3 regions of the Robertmurraya beringensis genome follow, and region 1 is predicted to be linked to each of the others. Evidence: riboswitches for the same ligand, from Rfam matches in the RefSeq annotation. Region 1 holds a riboswitch; each other region holds the start of a gene.
What was found. A riboswitch is a leader RNA that binds a small molecule or an ion and turns the genes downstream of it on or off. The one in region 1 is predicted to bind cyclic di-GMP.

Region 1 (8,240 bases):
GATCACTACTTTCATTCGTTTTACTTCTTCTATTAGTTATTCCACAAAATGCTTCTGCAGCTGTATGGTGGGATGGAGTAGAGCTTAAGAAGGGGCAAATTGGAAGATTAACCGTGCTTAAGCAAACAGACCTATACAAATGGGATGGGAATAATAAAACATTTGCTCGTAAATTAAATGCAGGAGAGACTTACCGTATCTATACGTTCCTTCCTGGAAAATTGGGTCTTGGTGGAGGGTATTATATTGACAGAGATACTCGAGTCAAATACCAAACACCATCTAAAGAAAAACTGCAAGCACTCGGAGTTAAAGTCACCAATAACAAATACCAAGGATTACTTGATTATCCTCAAGTGACTGGGCTAGTGAGTAAAACGGCTCAGGATAAGATCAATGAAGCATTTAAAAAGCATATCCGATCTTCCTTTAACTCTTATACTCAACTAGAAGCAGATGAGCAGGAATTCCGTCAGGACCATCTAGATGAATACGGTTATCCAGTTCCGGAAGATGAAGAATGGATGTATAGTTTTGATTACGAGGTCTATTATGAAATCAAGTACAACGAGAACAATCAATTAAGCGTTCTGATTTACGATTATATGTATATGGGCGGCGCTCATGGAATGTCAATTGTTACTTCTTATAACTTTGATGTGCTAACAGGACAGCGTCTGTACCTCGGAAACGTAGCCAAGACTTCTACGGCTCTTAGTAAAATTAAGAAGTATTCCATAACAGATTTAACCAATCGCGCAAATCGTGGAGAATCAATCTTCACTGAATATCTAAATGAGATTGAAATAAATAATGATCGACCTTTCTATTTTACATCCAATGGAATCGCTATTAAATTCGGAGAATACGAGGTTGCTCCTTATTCTGAAGGTATGCCTGAAGTAAAAATTCCTTATAAAGTGTTTAGATAATAATCAAGTGCCAGATCCAAAATCATTGGATCTGGCACTTATTGTTTACTCTATGAAAAAAGCATTTGGCTATAATGGTCATAGGTTTTACTTTAAAAGTATATGACATACATTAAAAGCTAGATTAAAAATAAATAAATAATCTTATCCTAGATTATTTGCTAGTGTATCATCCGGGTTGGTTTGTATATATCCGCCCCCATCCTGGATATCTAAGTCAACATCTGTATTACCATCTCCATCTCGCCAGTAACCCTCAACAAAGGTTCCGTCCTGTTTTGAATAACTATTCACATAATGTGGGCTGACAAAATGGGTTTCAACACTTATTGGATTTTCATTTTGCTTTGTTGAGAAGAATGGATTCTCTGCTATGTCTAGTTGCTTAAAATTATTATTATTTAATTCTTGAAATGGATCACTTTTCTCCCAATCTTGTGGTCTCAATATATTTTGAAACATGGTAATGCACCTCCAAATTTAAGTTTTTTATATTTTCATTACCAACTGAAACGTAGTTATGAATAACCTCTATTAACTCATCCTTCAATTTATTAACGGAATCATCAATAGGCAGTTGTTTAAACGTGTAAAGGGTACTAATATTGTGAAGTAATTTTTCTTTGACAACGGGAAGTTCTAAAACCTCACTGTATCTTGATGAAAGCTGCGAATAACATTCATATACAGCTTCATTCACTTCAGATATATAATACGGAAACCAAGTTACAAAAAAATGATCAAACCTATCTAGCATTTTTTGAACATAAAAATCCAACCTGTTTGTTTCGTTTATTTTTCTAATTTCCTCTTGTTCTTGATGATCATTTTTTGAAAAATAGCTGTTTGCTCCTGTTAATGCAGCACCGATAAGGAGCGGGGGAAAAAAGGCTCCCACTACCCCCAACGCCCCTGCTATGCCATAACCTCTCATGGTACGTTTTTCAATTAAAGAATCAAAATCATGCTTTTCAATTAAGATATATGTTACCGCTGAAATAGAGCTTTCTATTTCAGCAATAGTTCTAGACATTTGCCCGCTTATTGACATTAATGCATCCTGCAATCTCTTAAATTCTTTTAACCTGCTTAATCGCAGCATTGATAAAGTACTTAGTTCTTCTTGTTCAAGAAGCTTAGGAAGATAAACAATGACAGCATCTAACCTTTTTTTCTGAGATTGAAGACCATGATAAAGGAAATTAACAAGTTTTTCGTTTCTAATATCTCTATCATCTTCCTCATACTGAATCTGTTTTATCCCCTCTTTTAAAGCAATCAACTGAGCGAATACCTGAAATAAAATAAAATCATTATTCAACCTCGAATAGCTTAAAAACATTTGCTCGGTTTTTACGGAAGGTAACAAAAGACTCTTATTAACCTTATATACATGATAGACAATGCCACTATATGTGCTTTGATCCATGTCAACCAGTATCTTTTCACCAGATAAAAGACAAACCTCCGCCATACAAAACTTAGAAGTTTCATCAACATTTATCATTTTTATATGTTTTACCGAGGAATAGAGATATTCTTTCTCAGGTTCATAATCCAAGCGAGAATGAAAAAACAACGATCTTTCCCCAATACGTAAATGATACGGCATTTCATTTTCTAACAAGATATTCATGGTATCTCCCATTTTAAGCCCATCTTCCACCTTATTTGAGACTTCATTAGGAAATACAAGCATAGCAATCTGGTTGCTATATAAAATCAATTTGTTTTTATCTATGACAATAGAATAATCATGAAGGTCAATTACTTCTTGAATCTGAAATCCTTCTTGTTTGTTAAAAAGGAGTAACTTTCCCTTACTGATCACAACAAAATTTGTGGATTTATATTTTTTCCCTTTGATACTTCCATTTACCTGGATACACTCAAGAAAGTATGTTGATTCACCCATAGATTTAAAATATTTAACAGAATAATCTGCCTGTAATTTGATAATGAGCATATTCTCTTGGTTACCAATTGCTATTATCCTATCTCTTTTATAGATTAAGATACTGTTTTTCTCGAAACTGTTGAGCAACTTTTTTTGTTTTTCATTATAAATATTAAAATGAGTGTGTGTAATGATTACGGATATTTCTTTTTCTTGTTCATAGATATTTCCTACATGAATTGTTTCTATGTCTTGAAATACATCATAGAGCTTCTCGGAATTTTTATAATGAAGGAGTATATCCTTCATTCGGTCTTTGATTGGATAGAACAAATAAAACTCACTGAAAACATCACCATTATGATGGAATATCCCCTGAATTTTTAAAATTAACTTATCTATGATTTCAATCGTTCGTATCCTACTATATGGAATCGTTGTGTTCGTTCCTGTTCCATTGGTGAGAGTAATTCCCTCCACATTAATATCAATTGTAGCCTGAAAGTAAGCTGACGAAAGACCATTCGGTTGCATTAAACTACTAATAAGAGTAATAATGTTACCTGATGTTGCATTTATTCTGTTAGTAGTGGAGTTATGTTCATTTTCAAACTTAATTAAAGCTGTCTTTCCTTCTACAAACTCAAAACTACTCGATGGAACAGAGTTTGAAAACTTTATAAATTCATCTACTTCTAGCAGGAATTCAAATCTTAGACGCTGAGAATTGTTGGCATTTTTTATTCGCATTTGATTTTCTACGATATTAATATTAACTTTGTTTTTATTAATATCGTACTCAATTACTTCTTCGCTTCCGAACATTCCACCCTTATCATGAGCAAATATTCTACCCATGGACGTAACATATAGGCTATGTGGTCCTAACGTTGATATTCCGCTATAATGAAAAACACTTCCTTGTTTTAAAATTACCTTTTCATTCGTCATTAGCTTTTGTTTTACTTTTGCATTTATCATTTTAATTCTCCTTGCCAATTCAGTTAACTTAGTTTTTCGGAGTGTTACAAGAGTATAAATAGATATACAAAAGACATTATTATCCACTTAATGTACGAACTTTTGGTGACTGGCCTTTTCTATCTTAATTATTACTCAAGTTCACAATCTTACTACTAATCCACCCAACAGACCCATCTGCAGTCCTTACCTGAAACCAAATTCGTCCTTCACTATCAGCTTGTTCCTGATTCAGATACTCTAATCTATCCCCTTGCTTTAGCACTGTAAGAATACTGGATGATAGACTCGGTGTTTGACGAAGGTTCGCTTGACCTTCAATTACTACTGCGAATCGTGTGGCAGCCACATTGGTATTCGCTTGGTCAACCGCTTCATCATTCTGGAACAAACCTATTTCAGTGACCTTTTCGACTAATTGATCTTTATTCATATAGCCTGTTACCGTTAGGGCCAGGGTCAATAACACCATAACTGCTTTCATCTTATATACAACAAATGGTCTGACGATTGGTCTAATGGTTTTTAATAAAACCGAGGCAATTTGCGCTTGTATTAAAATCTTATAGAACGCATCTTTCCCATATAATGCTCTATACTGGATTTTCATTTTTCTCAAATGCCAGAATCCTGGTATAAATCCTTCTAATAATTCAGAAAGCGGATTATCAAATTTTAGAACCTCCTCAGCGTATAATGCTATCGTTGCAAAAATGACTGAGCTCTCTATTATTTTTAAGTTCGCTTCCCCTGGATACAGTCGACCTTCTTCTTCACGTTTGCCGATCTTCAGCAAGTAATCAAACACAACTGGCAGGTACTGCTTATCTACATGATGTTTTATGCATAAGTACATATACTTCATAAGAAGGTTGGTAGGTGTGACTCCGCCAATACGTTCCACATCTATGTCATGCACCATCAATGGCAACTGCCTGTATATCTCCGTTATAAATTCGAGCCCTTCCCTTTCGTTACTGTCCGCAATCTTTATGGCTTTTTGAGACAGTGCAGCAAATTTATATAGATGGGCTATGTACAAAACACTTTGATCTTCAGAAACTACAGTTCGACTCATAATTGGATGTTCATTCACATAATGGTAAAAACGATTGGAGACATCTATTGACTGATCTATAGAACGATTCTTCAGCAGCTGATCGAGTCCTTTAGTGGTCTCTTTTACCCACTCCCTCACACGTTCAGCTTCCCTCTCAGTTACACTTAACATATATGTATTTGTTTCTAAATTTACACTTTCAATCTGCAACTGAAATGGTTTCAACTGCTCATTCACCCGTAGAAAAGTGCCTCCGTATAGTGTCATTAATATATGTTTATATCGCTCTTCAAGGTCTTGTAAAAAAGACCTTAGCTGATCTGTGTAGTCGTCCCAGCTTTGAAACACTGTTTGTAGGGAATCCGATATTTTTGATTCATCGTTAGCCCCCATAATCTTCCCTGCAGCTGTCCCCAGGAACGGAACACCTACGAGTATACTAAGAGCCGTAAAGCCCCCTTTTACAAAGCCCTTCGTTTTCTTGGATTCCATGATTTCTTGGAGCAATAGGACATGCTTGGCATTTTGTTCCGTAAAGGATTCGAGCTTTGCTGTGACCTCTTTCACCTCAGAAAGAAGACCATATTTTAGGTAGCCAAATACCTGTCTATCAAACTGATATCTTTGAAATAATTCTCCATGCTCACCTTTAGATAGGTCAGTTAAAACCCTACGGAATTCTGTTTCCATTTCTTCAAATTCAACAATCGATTTGAGTTCATCTACAACTTCTCTAGGCTTCGTTAACTCAAAAAACCGCTTGATTTTTTGATTTCGCTCCTCTTTACTATCTTTGTCTGAATAAGATTCATAGAGTTCATTCAACCGATTATACCTTTTTGAAACAAGATTCCAAATGCGATTAAATTTTTCATCGGTTCGAATCTGCACTAGTGCTTCAATTTCTTCCGCGACTCCAATTGGTAAAGTTCGATACAGTTTGGTTTTTATTTCTTCAATTTGCTGTGTTGGGTTTTGAAAGTTCCTCATGGCATAGGACATGTTCTCTACAACCAATCAAAGAGATCTAAGTAATCAAGTGCATCAGCTGCATCCATGGTGGCAGCAACATCGGAGCTGTCTAATAAAGTACTAAGCGCATCCACTTTATCAAATGGTTCAAACACATTAAGTGAAGAGATATCAGGTAGAGGTGGCTGAATCGAGGTAGTAAACTCAGGATTTCCCATAATCCCTACGGAAGAACTCAAGAGAAGTTCCCCACCACCAGAATATAGGTCTACCCCTCCACTAATATTATTTTTTGTAAATCCTATTACCCCTTCCAAGCTAGTGAAAGTTTCTCCTTCGAAAATATTAGCATGTCCATTAATGACTTCACCGCCGCCTAGATCTATTTTCGTTCCATTACTTACATTTTCAGTTATGTGCGCAATAGTCTCACCATTCCCATCCATAACTATTTCTCCCCCAGCTGCGTCTGGTCTTGTTGAAGCAATGACCGTACCGTTTCCAGTAGCATAATCATGTCCGCCAAAAAAATTAGGTTTTTCATGTATTTTCTCTAAACCATTGCCAATTATCAAATCGTTTTTGTACATAACACCAATAAGCGCTTCCATAAAAACAACTCCTTTATAATAAAAATGACTATCCAAATATAAGGACAGTCAGCTACCGTTTCTATTCAGTGGTAACCCGACTATCCTAGCCCGTTGGACCTTAGATTCGCGGCTTTGCGTCCCTCTCTTTCGATGAGGTTTGCCTTTATCAATTTATTATAATTATTTACCATTTAATAGTAAGTAAATTTTTAAAAAATGTAAATAGTTTTCGATACTTTTCACCCAGGACTATAGTCTAATAACTAAAAAAATGTTGCCTCTCAATCTCACTGTTTTCAACATTTGCACCCTTTTTCAAAAGAATTATCTTTATTTTCCTCCACAAATCATACATTTCAATAGGCATTTTGCTAATCAACTCAAGATTTTGAAGTTAGAACGACGAGCTTTCCATCCTTTATTGTGGTGTTACCCGGGAATACAATTGGTAGCGCGCTTCCTGAAAGGGAAAGCTTGTGGAAAACTTTAATGAAATTGCAAAACAATATGAGCCTATGATTCACAAAATCATTCTGACACTAGGAATCTATAAAAACAGAGAAGAATTCTTTCAAACAGGATTAATTGCTCTTTGGCAGGCTTCGGAACGATATGATCAAGAACGAGGGGCCTTCCCCTCCTTTGCGTATTCCTATATAAAAGGTTATCTCCAAACGGAGATGACGAAAAGAAATAAGTATGAAGAACATTACGTAAGTGTGGATGACGATAGTTGGGAATTAATCCCTGACCTATCTTGTCAGCTACCGTTGCAATGGGAGAATCTAAATTATGAGGAGTTAACAAATAAAGAAAAGAAATGGCTGATGTATACCGTTATCTACGGCTTAACCATTAAAGAGATTGCTACAATTGAAAAGGTTTCCCAATCAGCCGTGAAGCTTTGGCGGTCCGAAGCGAGAAAGAGACTTAGGAACAGGTAACAGGTAGCTGGTCCATCTTCTCCCCTAAAGCTTTGAGATCCAGTATCCAACTACCTTCTACATCCCCACAAGCGGGACAAGCACTTGTCCTGCTTGTGACTATCATCACCATGGCAACAAGTTGGACACTCACCGAAACCAAGTAACAGCTCCCAAACCCTTCTACCGTATGGGTTAACGAACTTGTTCCCTTGATTCACAAATCTGCCTTGGAAGAAATCCTTACAATAAGTATATAAACCTAGTTCTTTTTACTTATAATGATAACCAAAGGGGTACTCATTAAGTGATAAAAGGAGGGTAAAATCGTAAGGGGGGCGTTGTGATCTGTTTTATTATTTGGAGCCGAGGAGCTGAAGTAACTTGTTGTTATTAGAATGCTATATTATTAATCAAAAAACTTTGTACATGCAGGGATTTTATGATCGAAACGGAAAGCGATGTACCCTTGTAAGAGAACTCGATAAGACTTTCACCGTTGATAGATCACCCCTTCATATCCTAGAAGATAGTATTAAATGTATTGGCTATGACCTTAAAGGCGCGATGGCTTCTGCTAAATGGATTCTAGGAGAGATCCATATGCCACCTGTCATGATCAACCCGATTCAAAGTATTTGCGTATTCTCTGACAAGTCAGCCAAGAATGAAGATACCATTTGGTTTAATCCTGTACATATCGTTCGTACCATTAGTTACAAGAAAAAAACATACATAGAATTTTCAAACGGAATCACGCTCATTCTCCATTGCTCAGTTTCTTCCTTCAATACAAAGCTTCAGAATGCCATGCAACTCAGGAATTTAACAACAGAAATGGGCAAAAACCCGATCTCTATGATTTTGGATCCGAGTAAAAGA
Region 2 (8,240 bases), on a different contig from region 1:
GAAAGCCGTGGCAAATCTCATCATTAATGCTTGCACATGTTGCATACTCGTAACCTCTGTAACCCTTTTGCTGAGCAATAGCACCATGCCGGGCTAAATATGTATCAACAAACTGGTCAATTTCCCAAGTGGTTATTCCTGGTTTGATTATTTTTTTAATTTCTTTATGACAAGCAGCCAGAAGCTCCCCTGCTTTTTTCATTGCCTCAATCTCACGAGGTGATTTTAAAACAATCATTTATCTCACCTTCCCCCAAATCCCAATAATGTATAGTCTTTATTGTACTCTCTATTGGTCTATATTAGCAAAGCATTCCTATGTCTAATTTTGTTAGATATCCTCAAACAATAGTCAATCAAACGTTTGATTGAATTCCCTTCCCCCCTTTAATACCAACAAACACAAAAAAAGAATTTGTCGAACAAAAAAAACAGGTTTCACCCCCCCCATTCCCGGGTATAAAAGGGTGTCAGACACCCTTCGTGGACAAAATGGACCATTCTGTCTTTTTGTGGTGTCTGTCACCGTTCGTGGACAGATGGGGCGGTTTTGTACGTCTGGGGTGGACAGTGGAAATTTTTTATTTATGCCCACAATTAACACTTTCATTGCGAACTGTATTGTGTATAATGCTACATAGAAGTATTAAAAGTGGTTAATCCGTTTTTAATTACCAGAACCGTAATTACCTTCCATTTGTGACTAACTAAAGAAATTTTAAGAACGGAATCTACTATTTTCGTTCTGAATATGGAACTACCCAATTTTTTTTGCTATTATGAATTCATACAGAGAGATAGGTGAGTGATCTAGATGATTGGAGATCGTGTTAAAAAACTTCGTCTTGAGAAGAAAATGTCCATGTCTGAGCTAGCAGAACAAGCTGGTGTCGCGAAATCATACTTAAGTTCATTAGAAAGAAATTTACAAACGAATCCGTCTATCCAATTTCTTGAGAAAATTTCAGCTGTCCTTCATGTACCAGTTGATCATCTTATACATGAGCACCCAAATAAAGACGAACTAGATTCTGACTGGATGAAGCTTGTGAAAGAGGCTATGAACTCCGGGGTTTCGAAGGATCAATTTAAAGAATTTCTTGAGTTTAATAAATGGAGAAGTAACCAATCAAATAATAGCTAATGCAAAAAAGACAAAATCCAGGTGATTTTGTCTTTTTTTGGCTCTTTTTTTATACTTTGTAGCATAATTTTAATAAAAATAGCTATTTCCACGTTAAAATCGGCTTTTAGATTTTAACAACAATCTTTATGAAAACTGCCTATTACAAAACAAAAAGCATTCCTATCCGGTCCATCCTTAACAGAAATACTTTCATTATATGTATGAAACAACACTGAGTTTCTTTTTATCTTTTGATTTCAGTCTCATCTAAAAATCTTCTAATCTCTTCTTTCTCCAGGCCCAACTTTTTTGCTTCAATGATTAACATCATCCACTCATAGTCTAGCTCTTCTAATGTCACTTCACTCGTTTCCAACATTCCTCAATCTCCCCCTAAAATACAATCGTATTCCAGGCAGTCCAGCCGTCTTAGCAAAAAACTTCCAACTACCTTAGACCTGCGACTTTGCGTCCCCCCTTTTCAGAAGGTTTGCCTTTTTCTGCGTTTTATTCTCCTAATGTGATTCACTTATCAATCATTTTACTACTCGATTTTAGTAAATTGTGTAAAAATTTGTCATACACTTAAAAACTATCCCAACTTTTTAGCAACAGTATTCGACAAAGACCTCCATAAAGAACAATTGAACACCAAAGGGTACATACATTTTTTTACATTTATAAAAATTTGCACAAAAATCATAAGTCTTCCTGTCGCCCACTGTCGAAATCATTTTTAAAATTTTCTGACTTTTGTTAATTAAGTCTTTATTCCTAGTTTTTGTTTCTCATAGGCTTTCAATTTTCTTTGGATTGGTATGATATTTACATGTACCCTTTCAAGTGTAATTGCGTCAAAAAATGGTAACTTTGTTAGGTTATGACCACATATAGGACAGATCCACTCCCCTGCTTCCGAACTGCTGTAAGAAGGACGATAGCATTTGTCACAGTTTTTCCGGTACATTCCTGCCACCTACTATTCTAATAGTTTTCGTTTGTTATCATATTATTTTTTGTTCTATATAAAGAATTACTTACTTTTATTTTAGACGCAAGTACAGTTAAAACTAAACACCCTAAAGTGACCATTTTTTCGTTATAATGAACGATTTTCTTTCATTTTCATCTCCATTCTCCTTATATCTTACTTTTACAATTTTTTTTAAGAACAACTCGTTCGTAACAATGTACAGATCGACCTATTGTAAAACTATTTCTATTTTTATGCATAAAAAAAGGAATCAGTCCTTATTAGACTGACTCCTTCATGATAATTTTTAAGATAAAGTGTTAAGTTGAACAGCTATTTTTGATCCAACATCAGCATTATTTTTCACCAATGCTATATTAGCTTCCAAGCTTCTTCCTTCTGTAAGTTCTTTCACCTTTGCTAAAAGGAATGGAGTAACATTTTTACCTGCAATCTCATTTTCCTTTGCTTCTTTTAATGCCGATTCAATTACACCGTTGATAAATTCCTCTTCAAGAGCATCTGTTTCTGGGATTGGGTTCGCAATAACCACTCCACCCTTCAATCCTAGCTCCCACTTTGTATGAATCATGCTTGCTGCTTCTTTTTCATCTTCCACTTGAACGTTCACTTGGAAAGGACTTGTTCTTGTATAAAAAGACGGAAGAACTTCTGTACCAAATCCAACGACGGGCACCCCATGCGTTTCTAAGTATTCAAGTGTTAAACCAATATCAAGAATCGATTTTGCTCCTGCACACACAACAGCCACATTGGTTTGAGCAAGCTCTTGAAGATCAGCTGACACATCCATTGTTACTTCAGCTTCACGGTGAACTCCACCAATTCCACCGGTTACAAATACTTCGATCCCAGCAAGTTCTGCACAGATCATCGTGGCCGCTACCGTTGTAGCTCCATTTTTCTTTGTCGCCACTAGGTATGGTAAATCTCTACGGCTCGCCTTTTCAATATCATTTCGAGTAGCAAGCAGTTCTAACTCTTCGTCTGATAAACCGATTTTTATTTTTCCGTCTAAAATAGCGATCGTTGCTGGTACGGCACCATTTTTACGAATAATGTCTTCTACTTCCTTTGCCGTTTGTACATTTTGTGGGTACGGCATTCCGTGAGAAATGATCGTTGATTCTAATGCCACGACTGGTACATTATTTTTTTTCGCTTCTAACACTTCTTGTGAGTATTCTAAGTATTTTTCCATGTTTGATTGCTCCTTAGTGAAAATTATGTTGAAAAGCTTCTTGTAGCTGCTGATGATTCAATGACGGGTTCACCGTTTCTTCCGTTGCTAATGTTAGCATGGAACAAGCCATTCCAATTTTGCACGCATCTTCGGTTTTTAAGTCACGTAAATAGGCATAGACGATTCCTGCAACCAATGCATCTCCAGCCCCCGTTACATCAACCACATCAACCTTTGGCGGCAACAAGACACCCGCTTCATTCGCTTTTGTAAAGTAAATAAGTCCTTTATCCCCGCGTGAAATAACCACTCGTTCAACGCCCTTTTTCATAATCACTTCTGCCGCTTTAAAAAAGTCACCTTCGTCTTTGATTGGTTTCCCTGATAAAGCCTCAGCTTCATCCTTATTCGCGATCAGCCAAGCCACGCCATCAAGATTTTGTGGCAGCTTTTTAATTTTTGGAGCTGAAACTGGGGTAATGACAAGTGGAATCGCTTCTTCCCTACAGCGATCAATCACTTTAGCAAGTACGTCAGAAGGGAAGTTTGTATCAATCATGACAAGCTCTGTTGATGCAAGAAAGCCCCAGCGCTTTTCAACAAAATCTAGATCGACAGAATCATATATGCTCATATCTGCTAAAGCAACCGCCATTTCGCCATCTACATCCAAAACAGCCGTATACGTCCCCGTTGCTTCATTAGGAAGAATTTTTGAAGGCTCTATATCTACGTAAGACCTGGTGTAGTCCAGTAGCCATTTGCCTTCATGATCGTCGCCTACAACGGTCATAAGAGAAACATCGAATCCTAGTCTTCCCAAGTTTTCAGCAATGTTCCTTGCCACCCCGCCACAAGAATTACTAGTACTAGCAGGATTGGATGTTCCTAACTGAAGCTTATCAATCGCTTGCATTTTCCTATCCACATTAGCTCCGCCAATACAGATCACCTGTTTTTTATTAGGCAATACATATGCCCGACCTAATAGTTTTCCTTGCTTTGTAAGAGAAGAAATATAACCAGCAACAGCCGAACGAGATAAGCCCGTCCTTTCCGCCAACTCATTTTGAGATATAAATGGATCTCTTTTAATCAGTCCAAGTATCGTTGCTTCCTTATCACTCATAATTCACCTCATGACATTATAGACTTTTGTCTTTATTATAAACTTTTGTTTATCCGTTTTCTACCCATATTATTCTCTTTAACTGGAAAAATATTTCACACTCTTTGAAATCACCTTTATATAGATTGTTGTCAATTGCTAAATTTGTATAATTTATGAAATTTATTTGCCATTTTTGTGAAAAAAAACTATAATTAAAATAGATTCAACCATGTGTGAAGGAGGTATTTCCATGACCGTTGTTCACATCTTGAATTTCACCATTCCAATTGCATGCATACTTTTTGCTGGAATTTTAATGGATCGAATGTGTAAACCGGAAGTACCAAAACCTGATAATAACAACGATTAGTTTTAATGTTTCTTGTAAGCGCTTCCTAATGAATAATCCCTTGTATCTCTTTTTGGCCACTCTTTGGAGTGGTCCTTTTTATTTAAGGCTCAGCCTTATTTTAAAAACAAAAAAGACTGAAGCCATCACAGGCTCAGTCCGCCGTTCTTGGTAAGATTAAAATTTCTACACGACGATTTTTCGCTCTTCCAGCGGCATCTTCATTTGAAGCAATAGGTTGAAATTCCCCGTATCCCTTCGCACTAAACCAACTTGGATCAAGCTTGTCGTTTTCGAGTAAGATTTTCATAAAATTAATAGCACGCATGACACTTAGCTCCCAGTTTGATGCGAACCGTGCATTTTTAATCGGAACATTATCTGTATGTCCACTGATAATCACACTTCGCGCTGGATCCATAACGAGTAAATCTGAGATTTCTCTAACAATGGTTAAATCCTGCGTTCTAACTGAATCACTGCCCGATTCGAATAAAACATTGTCACGAATCGTTACGTGTAATCCGTCATCTTCGAGTGTAGTCTCCAGTTTGTCCTCTAGCCCTTTGCTCGTAATATACTCGTTTACCTTCGCTTGAATGGCTTGGAGCTCAACCTGTTCTGCTTGTTCTGCTAGCTGTTGTTTTTGCTCTTCGGTCATCCCTTGAGATTGTGCTTGAGACTGTTCGGTACTTTCAGAGTCATTTTGCTGCTCGTCTGGTGCCGTTGCTCCTTCTTCAGGAATCGGGCTTGGAAACTCAAATATCCCCGTTCCACTCGTAAATTGAGCATTAAACACTTCTGCCATTGCTTGAAACTTTTTTGCATCCAATGAACTCATGGAGAATAATACGATAAACAACGCAAGTAGGAGAGTTAAAAGGTCAGCGTAAGGAATTAACCAAGATTCGTCAACATGCTCCTCATGATGATGCTTCTTACGGCGCTTACTCATTTGCCGCTTCTCCTGTCGCAGCTAAGAACTTTTTCTTTTCACTACCAGGTAGGTAAGAAGCTAGTTTGGTTTCAATGACTCGAGGCGCTTCCCCTTCTAGTATGGATAGAATTCCCTCAACCATCATTTGTTTAACTTTCACTTCTTGCTTTGACTTACGCTTCAATTTGTTTGCAAATGGATGCCAAAGTACATAACCGGTAAAAATACCTAGTAAAGTGGCAATAAATGCAGCACTTATCGCGTGTCCTAGTCCCTCGATATCATTCATGTACCCAAGGGCTGCAATCAAACCTACTACTGCACCAAGTACTCCAAGGGTTGGAGCGTACGTACCTGCTTGTGTAAAAATTAGTGCACCAGATTGATGTCTTTCTTCCATTGCTTCAATTTCTTCTGATAACACATCGCGAATATAGTCGGCACTTTGTCCATCGACAGCAAGCGATAATCCATTTTTCAAGAAATCATCGTCGATTTCATTTGTCTGCGACTCTAGAGCTAATAGCCCCTCTTTACGAGCTAGCTGTGCCCAATCAGAAAACATTTTTATTAGTTCAGCTGTGTCTGGTAACTTGTCTTCTTTAAAAAGCTTTCCGAACAGCTTTGGTACTCTTTTGATTTCACTTGTTGGGAATGCGATTGTTACAGCACCAGCCGTTCCTAACAAAATAATTAAAATTGCCGCTGGATTCACAAGCTGCACGGGGCTAACGCCTTTAAAGAACATCCCCACTAGTACAGCCACGACCCCTATGACAACACCTATTACCGACGTTTTATCCATACTTCATTCTCCTGTCTTTTCCTAAGTACTTGTATGATAGAAGTCCTCTTTCTATCAACCTACTACTTTTTATTTCGGCTAATTATGTCTTTTTTTAAGGGAATATGTAAAAAATTATGTTTGAAGATGTGACAAAAAAATGCCTAAGGAGTTTCCTTAGGCATTAAAATAATAACTTCTTATTTATTTTTTGCTCATAATTTTTAAAAATACAAGAGTTTGTGTTCACGCGGCGTTTGGATAACATACTGTTAAAACGCAGCAGCTTTTCATTTAATTTTTTCTAAAGATCTCGTCTTTGATCATCGTCATCACAGGCTTTCAACAGAGATTCTATAGACATCATTTCCTGCTTAATTGAGTGTTCTTCTGTGGAATAGCCCGCATTTTTCAGCACGGTATAGGCCATACGAAGTTCTTCAGGAATGGCCGATAAATCTTCAAGCTTTAACGGTTCCCCATAGCCAGGTAAATGATCGAAGTCTCCATTTTCAATCGCCTTACGAATACGTTCCTCTAAAATACTTTGAGAAAAATCCATGAACATCCCTCCTTCCCCTATTATACCTTGTATTATGGTAAGCGAGGGGCTTGCTATCTAGCTTTGATCAGGCATCCAATTTGCTGGGACACCTTTACCGGTATCCTTTGCATGCTGTAGTGCCTGCATAAGCCTAACATGTTCATAAAGGTTTCGTCCGACTTCCCTCGGATAGACGAGCTTAGCTACAATGATCTGTTCCGGATTTATAAAAATAGAGGCTCTAAAAGCCGCTCCTGCTTTCTCATCCAATACTCGATACGATTTGGAGATCGCATGTGTTCTATCACTCAACATAGGGTAGTAGACATTTTGTAAAAAGGGAGTCGTTTCTCGAAAGACTTTATGTGAATAGATGCTATCTGTGCTGATAGCCAAAATCTCCACATTCATTGCCTGAAAATAAGGATAAATAGCAGCGACCGCCGCTAGTTCTGTCTCTCAGACGGGTGTAAAGTCACTTGGATAGAAAAATAAGAGAAGCCATTTTCCCTTATATTGCTCAAGTTCAAAGGTTTTGATTTCTCCATTTACAAATCCACTTGTCGAGAACGTTGGAGCTTGATCGTCTCGAGTTGCATAAAATGGTGGTTGTTCATTTTGAGATTGATTCGTCACTTGGATCCCCCTCCCTTTTAAAAAATTTTACAACCCAGTACTTTCTATAAATATGCATGAACCTTCTGAACTGTCCTGTTTCTTTTCTACATAGAAGGGAATTTTTCCGGAAAAGCTAATTTGGAGGAAAGGAGTGTGGAAAAATGGCCCGTGGAAAAGATTTTGAGCATAAGAAGAAGGGACACCCTGGGAAGTTTCCAGAGGGAACTCTTGTTGAAAAACATACAAAGGACGCAATCGGCGATGAGGAGTTTCTTGTTGTACGTGAAGCGTTTAAAAACCGAGTGGAAACTCGAGACATCGAATAGACCTTGCATAAGCAAGGTCTTTCTTATTCCCTTTTTCTTTCGTTTTCCTGTATACTAAACCCGAGCAAATGGAAATTCGGAGGATAAATAATGAAATCACTCGTACTTGCTGAAAAGCCAAGCGTTGCTAGAGAAATTGCGCGCGTTCTTGGCTGTACGCAAACACATAAAAGCTATATTGAAGGGCCGAAGTATATTGTCACTTGGGCGCTTGGACATTTAATTGAGTTAAAAATGCCTGAGCATTATGATACGAAATACAAGCAAT
Region 3 (8,240 bases), on a different contig from region 1:
AGTGCTTTGCCAGCTACCTTCCCAACTTCTAATAGATATAAATAGCCATGCTCACTAGAGAATGATTGATATTCCCCTTCTTGCTTTAGCAAACGAAGCACTCGGCTTTTATTACGATTAAAATAATCTAGAAATCGATATTTTTTAGACTCTGCCATTTGTAATCACCTTTACCTTACATTTGATTTTGATTTGGAGTTGTTGATACCAACATCGAAGGAACATGAGTAGAACGAATTCCACGTAAATCATTGCCATGTTGGGCTTTCAAAATTTGTCGTGCATGGGTTCCATCAACTGCAGAAATAACTTCTTCATTACGAATCCATTCTTCATGCTTACGAACCAAATACGACATTTTAAAAGCGGTACGATTACGTCTCGTTCCTCTGTACACTTCTTGACTAGGTAAGACTGCTGTTACTTTATCTAACTTAAGAAATAAAGGTGGGTTGTTTTCACCTTGTTCAATGTGAAAGAAAGCATGCTCATTTAACATTAGGTGGTAAACTTGAATATCCCCTTCAGCAATAACCTCTCCATTTCGATAAATGCGGTGTTCAGTCACTACAAATTGTGTTTCAATCCCCGTATAAAACTCGATCATCATCATGCGATTTCCTCCTGTAAACAAGAAAAGAGATTGCAGTCTTCGTTAGGTACCAAGTCCTCTCGAAGAATATCAATCTCTTTCAATGCATCCACTAATTTTAAATTATTGTTTTTTCTACTATGAAGTTTAAGAGTTAAAGAATCATTGGTTACAATGGCACTTATCCCTTTCTTCATATATAGTCCTCTAGGGTCGATCATTTGATACGACGGTCTTTTTCTTAATTCCTTCATCCAATCTACGTCTTTCATAGTTGGGTAATCCAGAATACACTCCACACATGTTACAAGAGGTTCTAAGCAACCGATTGTTAGGTCGAATAGATATTGTCCTCCATGTATCTCTCCATCAAAACTGATACGATAGGCTTTCATTGAGGTTCTTGGTTGATTCTCAAACGGTTCTATACGAAACGTGGAGCCATCCATTGACCATTCAAAGCCTTTTCTTACAGTTTTAAAATAGATTCCTTTTAGTCTTTGTTCTAAGTCGCTAGGGTCGATAGGAGCAAAACATGTAATTTTAAACATGTTCATCATCTCCTAACTTCCTGCTAATACAATCCTCAGAACAATACTCTGCGCCCTTAATCTTGTAATAAGAAACATTACAAAATTTGTTACAACTACAACAAATGTAGTCCATGTAAAACACCCTTTCTTAAAGTTTCTTTAAGATAGTTTTATGAATTATGATCTTCAAGCCGCTCCATTTAAGGACACAAAAAAACGCCCTTTGAGAATGGACTTTAATAAACACAACAAAAAGTGTGTTTTCGTCTCATCCCCAAAGGGCGCTGTTGTTTAAAATAGAGAACCCGCTAACCTTAAAATAGGTTGCAAAAAAATAATAAAATCATAAAAAAACTATAATCAAATTTTATCATTTTTTGCTAGAAAGGTACAAGGGTTAAAATAACTTTGTTATTCTATTATGAAATTCTGGATCAACTTCCATCGTAGCTAAGTTAGATAATTTTAATGCTTCCTCTTCTGAAATATAGACTTTTCCTTCGCCTTCTTCAAACGATAATGATTCATTGTTAATTTCACTTAAAGGAATCGTTCTAAGAGAAGAAGCTATAATTTCTGGGGTTACATGTACAATACCGTCTGAATTAGTTTTGTTCTCTTTTGTTACATAAATTAATTCTGTCATTGATTCATTTTCGCCTTGAAATACTACTCGTTTTATATAATAAAGTACATTAATAATTGATTCTTGCATGAAATATCATCCTTTGTCCGTGTGTGTTGACTATAGTGTACATAATTACAAAAGGTATTATTGTAAATTTCCACAATAAATTAGGGTACAAATTATATTTTTTTCAAAAAAGTTAAATATTCTTATTTAAAAAACAAATTCGGAATTTAGACAAAATTAAATTCAGAATACGCTAATAAGAAAACACCCTGGTTTCGCAATTTCTTCATTATTCATTTCTCCTCTTAAATAAATTGTTTAATTAAGAGGGCCGGTTACACTAGTCGCTCCACATAATCCAAGTGTCCATATAAAGATTATATTTCTTCGCTTCCCTTGCCATGTTAAGGCTTTGGTAAACTACTAGATTCTAACTTAAGATTTTTTCCTTAAAATTTAATTCAGAATTCTAATTTATATCACCATAATATACCATTTAAACTAATTTTGGTAGACTTTTAGGTAATTATGCCCACTAATCTCCCTTTAATGTCTACTTTTTAGGATAAAAAAAGTTTTATAATATATTAATTCTGCTAATAGTCTTTATTTCACTGAAGTAATTATATTATAGAATTGCTGTGTATGTAAGAGTTTTTACTATCCAAATGTACCATAAATGTTATTATTTTTATACCTTTGGATAACTCCAGTATATTACAATTCGTCTTTATATAGGCAATAAAAAAGCAGATCCTTCGTTGGATCTGCAAGTAACCTACTTAATATCGTCTGTGTAATAAGAATGTTTTATATGAATCTGCAATTATCTCAATATTTACGGTATCTTTTTTAATTACACCGTTCGCATATTTCACTTCAAATTCAAATGTAGCTGGGCCTACTTTTAAATTCTTAGGATATTGTAGGAAAGTCTCGTCGTACAACTCACCTTTGTATAGAATATTAGTCTTAAAAGCTAAAGGTACGGTACTACTTACTAGACTATTATCCGTCCGAATAGCATTCAATGTAGCCTTTACATAAACAGTTGGATAAGGTGAAGTATCTGCATCTAGTAAAAACTTCTCTCCACTATAAAACTGGTGAGCTAGATTTCCTTCTTTTGCATGTTGTATTTTCCAAAGGTCTGTATGATCAACATAGCCATTGATAATAAGTGGTTTGGAGTAAAACCAAGTTGAAGTAGATACTTCATCATAACCATCATTAACTGTTGTTCTTATATCATACCTTCCTACTTCTGAGATAAAGGTATAACATTGCTGTGAACCGCTAGCCACATTCGTTTTTGTAAGGACAGTAGTTTCAGTCCCATTATCCTTTTTAATAAAAATCTTTACAGTCAAAGGGTTATTGTCTGCATCTTGCGGTTTTGAACAAACTTGTACCGTATCTCCTTCGTAAACATCGTTTGGAGTATACGTTAAATCAACGGTTGGCAATGTATTAACTAAAATTGTTTTCTGTTTGGTATTATCCAAGTCTGTTTCATTGGTTTCAGAAATTACATTATTGTTATCCGCCTTAAACATAAAGGTTCGATTACCTGCTGTTTCAGCAGTAAAGGTATAAGTTAAGGTCTTATCAGTTCCAGAATTATGGGAAGATATATCTTGTTGATTTTTAAGAGTACCCTGTTCATAAAAACCTACCTTATAGGCACCTACATTTAATTCTCCATTATTCCCTACCACCATGGTTGCTTTGTATTGTCTGCCCTTAACTAAGTGGGTGACTGAAGCGTTATTAGTATCCGTAATCGTTATTGATTTTGCTGTTAGGTTTGTTGAATATACCGTTCCTTCATATTCTACCTCAACATCCCATTGATCAGATGTGTAATATTCATCCCAATGGTCAAAGACTTGTTTTGATAAAGTCCCTTGATATGTTGCGGTTCCTGTATAATCTCGTACATAATCCGGAAGTGCAAAGGTTCCAGAATACGCTTGTCGATATTTACTTACAGGCACATTCAAATCGTAGTCAATCCAAACCCCTCGTCTGTATTTGTTGAGCTTTCCACTTTCTGACCGCCAGTAATATGAGCCACTTGAATATACTAATCTAGCCGCATTTGTAGGACTTAAACTAGCATAAAAATCAGCATGTACCACACCAGGTTCGTCCCAACCCCAATCGACTATTTTAACATCAGCTGGTGAAAGGCTTCTTGGAAGACCATAGTAACGGTCAGGAGCTTCCCCAGGCTCTGCGTCCGTCCAGTTACCAGCATAATAACTAGTAGAGTTATTAGACATAAACCCAAGATAATAGTTAGCGTTCTTATCATACCAATCAGACCTACCTAAAGATCGGTATCTAATCCACATTTTTTTATCTTCAATAGAATACAATCCCCCACTCTTCGGGAGAGAATAGGATACATTCTGCCCTGTTGTTGCGTCATAGTGTGTTCCATTGTAAGTTGCTGGTTCAGGAACTTCACTCGAAAATTCTCTGAAGTATGAATCAGTCCAATATTGGGTTAAAGAAGCGGTTCTACCACGAACCCAGTTATCGGTCCACGAAAGTGAAACTCTAGGAATATTACCACTATAACCATCCTCGTTTACTCCAACCCAATACGGTACATAATCATCATTTTTACCACCGTATACGTTGGAGTAAGTTTGAGTGAAAGTTCGATATTCCGTTCGATAAATGGCATCTTTATGATAAACCTTTTGCTTTGGACGTAGTATGATTCGCTTAGCAGTAAGTGTTCCGGTAAAGCCACCATCACTATATTGGTAGGTTGATGGGTAGTTTCCATATTCACTGTTTGGATAGGAAACGATCTTAGGGTCTTCCCACCTCATATATTTATTAATCGTTCCATAAGGAACAGCTACTTTTCGTGATTCGGCCGCCTCCACAGATGGAGGTGAAATATAATCATAAAATGTAGAAATTAGCAATAAAGAGGCAAGAGTGCACGTTATTAAGTTTTTTATTTTTCTTGCTTTCAAAAAATGATCACCTCTTTTTGATAAGTAAAACACTCGAGTCAAAAGACTATGTATCCCATAGTCTTTATCTTCCAAAGTTCTAGTTACCAAGTTAAATAGATAACTCCACTTCTTTTCATACCTGACGTACCTCCACTTTGCGAAACAGGTTCGCCCGCTAAAAGTGCATTTACAACGGCCTTCATGTCGGAAAAGCTTCCTCCTACACCTGTTGCTCCACTCATCGCTGCATCCATATCTCCTCCACCTAACGAAGCACTAAATGTAAGGATTCCTGGAAGCGTACTAGCGATTTGAGAACCACCTTTTAGAATGATGACTGATGAACCGTCACTTCCTGTTGAATAACCACCAGGTAACGCATTTTGTACAGCGATTTCCATTGAGCTTTTAGCTGGTTGTGAAGGCTGAGTTGGAGCTGGTTGGCTCGGAGCTGGCTGGCTAGGTTGACTAGGCGCAGGTTGGCTTGGAGCCGGTTGACTAGGTTGCGCTGGTTGCGAAGGAGCCGGTTGACTTGGCTGAGTAGTCGTTGGCTTACTAGGCGCAGGCTGACTTGTTGTTGTACTAGGCTTAGCCTGAGTTGCTGTTGAAGGACTACTTGTGCTTGTCTTATTTGTACTTGACGTAGTTGTACTAGTAGCAGGCTTAGACTGAGTTTGAGTTGCTGTTTGATTATTAGTTGCAACTGTTTGTGTACTCGCATCTTTCTCTTCTTCTTTAGCAACCACTTCAGTTTCTGTAGCAGATTCTTCTTTCTCTGTGCCTTCAACCTTTGACTCTTCTTCTTTTTCCTTTTTTACTTCCTTGTTTTCCTCTGCAGTCTTTTCTTTTTCTTTTTCCTTTTCTACTGCTGCTTCCTCAGCCCCACATGCAGTCAAAACTAACGTTCCTAACAGTAGAATACTTAATAATTTTTTCATCATGATCTCCTCCAATGATAATTTAATTTAGTATGTATGTAGACAAACAAAAAACGGCTCATTGGAGAGGTAAAAAGAGTATAGGAAATAAACCTATATAACTCTATTAACCTGGGCCCCAAAGAACCGTTTACTAAACAATACCCGCTAACCCTATGTATATAAGGTTGCAAAAAATAAAAGAAAAAAGAATATGTATCTATTATACTGGGTAATCATGCTTGGTTCAAGGAGCAATAACTATGAAAATGCAGTTCTTTCAACCTATGTAATAATTATACCATATATGAAACTGTAATCAAGTAAAAAGACCATAGATTAATCTATGGTCCTTACTAATATCTTCTATGAAATTTAAAACCTTCATAGAGTACGTCTCCAATAATCTCGACTTGTACAGTGTCACGCTTTATGATCCCGTTCGTGTACTTTACCTCAAAGATGAAATTCTTTGGCCCTTGTGATAGAGCTGTATTTGGTTCTTGGAAGCTTTTCTCGTACAACTGTCCTCCATAAACAAGTGCTCTTGCATAAGAAAGAGGTACTGTTTTTGAATACGTAGTTTGATTAGTTAATAAAGCATTGCTTAATGTTGAATTCACGTACTCGATTGGATAATCTGAAACATCCGCTTCAAGGACAAAGGTTTCACCAGAGTAAAATTGAGAAGGTAGATGTCCTTTTTGAACATGTTCTTTTTCCCAATCAGAAGTATGCTTTACATATCCTTTGATAATTAAAGGTTTAACTTGCACCCAAGTAGTAGCAGTAGCATCATATTGACCATCTGTTGCAACCACACGAAAATCATAACGATCATATTGAGAAACAAATGAATAACAGTTATCCGTGCCTGGAGTAACACTCCCTTTTGTCATTACAACCTGTTCAGCTCCGCTCCCCTTTTTAGAATAGAGAGTTAAATATATCAGGTCATTGTCAGGGTCAGTCGGTTTAGCACACACATTAATCGTATCTCCCTCGTAAGGTGAACTAGGAGAATATGTGAGTGTAACAGAAGGACTACGATTAATTACTTCAGGATATTTAATAGCTGTCGATTTCTCTCCATAAGGATCTGTTGCTACAAGCTTAATACCCCATGTTCCTTTTTTATTTAACACTTTAGAAGGATGTTGAGCTGTTGAGAATGATGTCCATGTTGTGGTCCCTGGTTCTTGATAGGACCACTCATACGTTAATGGGTCATTGTCAGGATCCGTTGATTGATTTGTAAATGTTACATTTGTGTCGTTATACAAGGTAGATGGGTTCCAAATAAAATTGGCAATAGGCGGTTGATTTACTACATCAAACGTTCCATAGTCACCATATATTCGGTCTCCGTACCTATTATCAATACTAACTCGATAATAATATTTCCCTCTATAACTTGTAGAGAACGATTGATTTGTTTCGAACGTAGAGCTCTCTTTGTAATAGACAGGTTGCCAATTCTCGTTAAAAATCTCGAATATATATTTAGTAAAACTATAAAGTTGAGTTTTATTGAGAGTAAAAGTAGCTGTCTCATTTGGTTTATAAATAGTTTTATTTGATTGAGCTGTTGGCTTTCTCATATCAACTACATCTATTATTGATGTTCTACTATTGTTTCCTTCATTAAATTCTTGCTGTTCTCCATCTGAATCTGCTCTTGTAATAATTTCGTACTTACCCTCAGTTGGTGGGGTAAAACGATAAGACTGTGTACCTGTCATTCCGGCTCCCACTTGGAAAAATCTCGGATCTGTTGGCCATGAATTCGACTGATATGGACTAGGCGCAACATTAGATGCCGATATATTTGCATTATTAACAGATACATAAGTATTGTTATCTGTGTTTCGGATGGAGAAATTAGTCCTTTGATGGTTTTTACCTAGGAAGTCATCGTATACATTATAATCGAATGTCCCAGCATTATAGATGTGATTGGTAAACGCAACTTCTGACGGGCTTGTAGTAAAGTTATAGCGATTTCCATTTAAGTCCGCATTGCTAGGGTTTACTGTCGCACTAACTATAAAATCTGGTCTTCCTTTAAATCCATCAATGGTTGTATCGGTAGCAGCAATCATATGATTATCTGCTCCTAGGATATAGTGAACCGCAGTTCCAACATCATACCAAGCTCTTGGAGTAGAAAGTGATTCATCCAAGTACCAATTTACCAGTTGCATGGTGTCTGGATTCATAGCCCAGATTTTCCCGTTTTCATCCCCGAAGTAAAGCAATCCACTTACAAGGTAAGGTGTTGTGGTAATGGCAGATTCATGTACGTAAGTAGCTTTCGCTGACGGATTGAGCTTATCAAACCTTGTGATTGTACCTCTGTTCGTTAAGCTTTGCGTAGAACCAAGTGTACTTACAAAAGCATAATTATCTGTCAACATAACCCCACCGACTGAATCATACCCTCTAGTTGTGTGATCACCGGCATAAAAGAACGTCCCATGCTGAAGTTGACCCTGTTTGTTGTGAACGTAAAATCTACCTTCTCGGTCAATCGCAAAGATATTTTGGGTAGCAGAATCATACGCTACATGTTTTGGGATCCCAGCA

Region 2: linked by a shared signal. The riboswitch ahead of sinI (DNA-binding anti-repressor SinI) and the one ahead of ACFFHF_RS09955 (hypothetical protein) in region 1 are both predicted to bind cyclic di-GMP.
Region 3: linked by a shared signal. The riboswitch ahead of ACFFHF_RS17030 (hypothetical protein) and the one ahead of ACFFHF_RS09955 (hypothetical protein) in region 1 are both predicted to bind cyclic di-GMP.

What each region holds. Positions count from the first base shown of each region.
Region 1 covers NZ_JBHLUU010000028.1:27,215-35,454, forward strand. Annotated here, with positions in the region: gene ACFFHF_RS09935 (DUF3298 and DUF4163 domain-containing protein) at 1-932, shown strand, start outside; gene ACFFHF_RS09940 (hypothetical protein) at 1,077-1,394, opposite strand; gene ACFFHF_RS09945 (hypothetical protein) at 1,351-3,810, opposite strand; gene ACFFHF_RS09950 (SH3 domain-containing protein) at 3,935-5,872, opposite strand; gene ACFFHF_RS09955 (hypothetical protein) at 5,878-6,453, opposite strand; cyclic di-GMP riboswitch class I at 6,521-6,607, opposite strand; gene ACFFHF_RS09960 (sigma-70 family RNA polymerase sigma factor) at 6,912-7,379, shown strand; gene ACFFHF_RS09965 (competence protein ComK) at 7,743-8,240, shown strand, end outside.
Region 2 covers NZ_JBHLUU010000007.1:19,953-28,192, forward strand. Annotated here, with positions in the region: gene map (type I methionyl aminopeptidase) at 1-238, opposite strand, end outside; gene ACFFHF_RS01070 (helix-turn-helix domain-containing protein) at 815-1,144, shown strand; gene sinI (DNA-binding anti-repressor SinI) at 1,371-1,505, opposite strand; cyclic di-GMP riboswitch class I at 1,538-1,631, opposite strand; gene ACFFHF_RS01080 (pseudouridine-5'-phosphate glycosidase) at 2,407-3,321, opposite strand; gene ACFFHF_RS01085 (PfkB family carbohydrate kinase) at 3,335-4,432, opposite strand; gene motB (flagellar motor protein MotB) at 4,918-5,718, opposite strand; gene motA (flagellar motor stator protein MotA) at 5,711-6,505, opposite strand; partial or broken gene ACFFHF_RS01100 (DnaJ family domain-containing protein) at 6,669-7,046, opposite strand; gene ACFFHF_RS01105 (peroxiredoxin) at 7,104-7,664, opposite strand; gene ACFFHF_RS01110 (hypothetical protein) at 7,808-7,972, shown strand; partial or broken gene ACFFHF_RS01115 (DNA topoisomerase) at 8,063-8,240, shown strand, end outside.
Region 3 covers NZ_JBHLUU010000114.1:1,001-9,240, reverse strand. Annotated here, with positions in the region: gene ACFFHF_RS17045 (hypothetical protein) at 1-158, opposite strand, end outside; gene ACFFHF_RS17040 (hypothetical protein) at 176-613, opposite strand; gene ACFFHF_RS17035 (hypothetical protein) at 610-1,143, opposite strand; gene ACFFHF_RS17030 (hypothetical protein) at 1,523-1,840, opposite strand; cyclic di-GMP riboswitch class II at 2,080-2,163, opposite strand; gene ACFFHF_RS17025 (CARDB domain-containing protein) at 2,542-4,755, opposite strand; gene ACFFHF_RS17020 (RodZ family helix-turn-helix domain-containing protein) at 4,839-5,678, opposite strand; gene ACFFHF_RS17015 (hypothetical protein) at 6,011-8,240, opposite strand, start outside.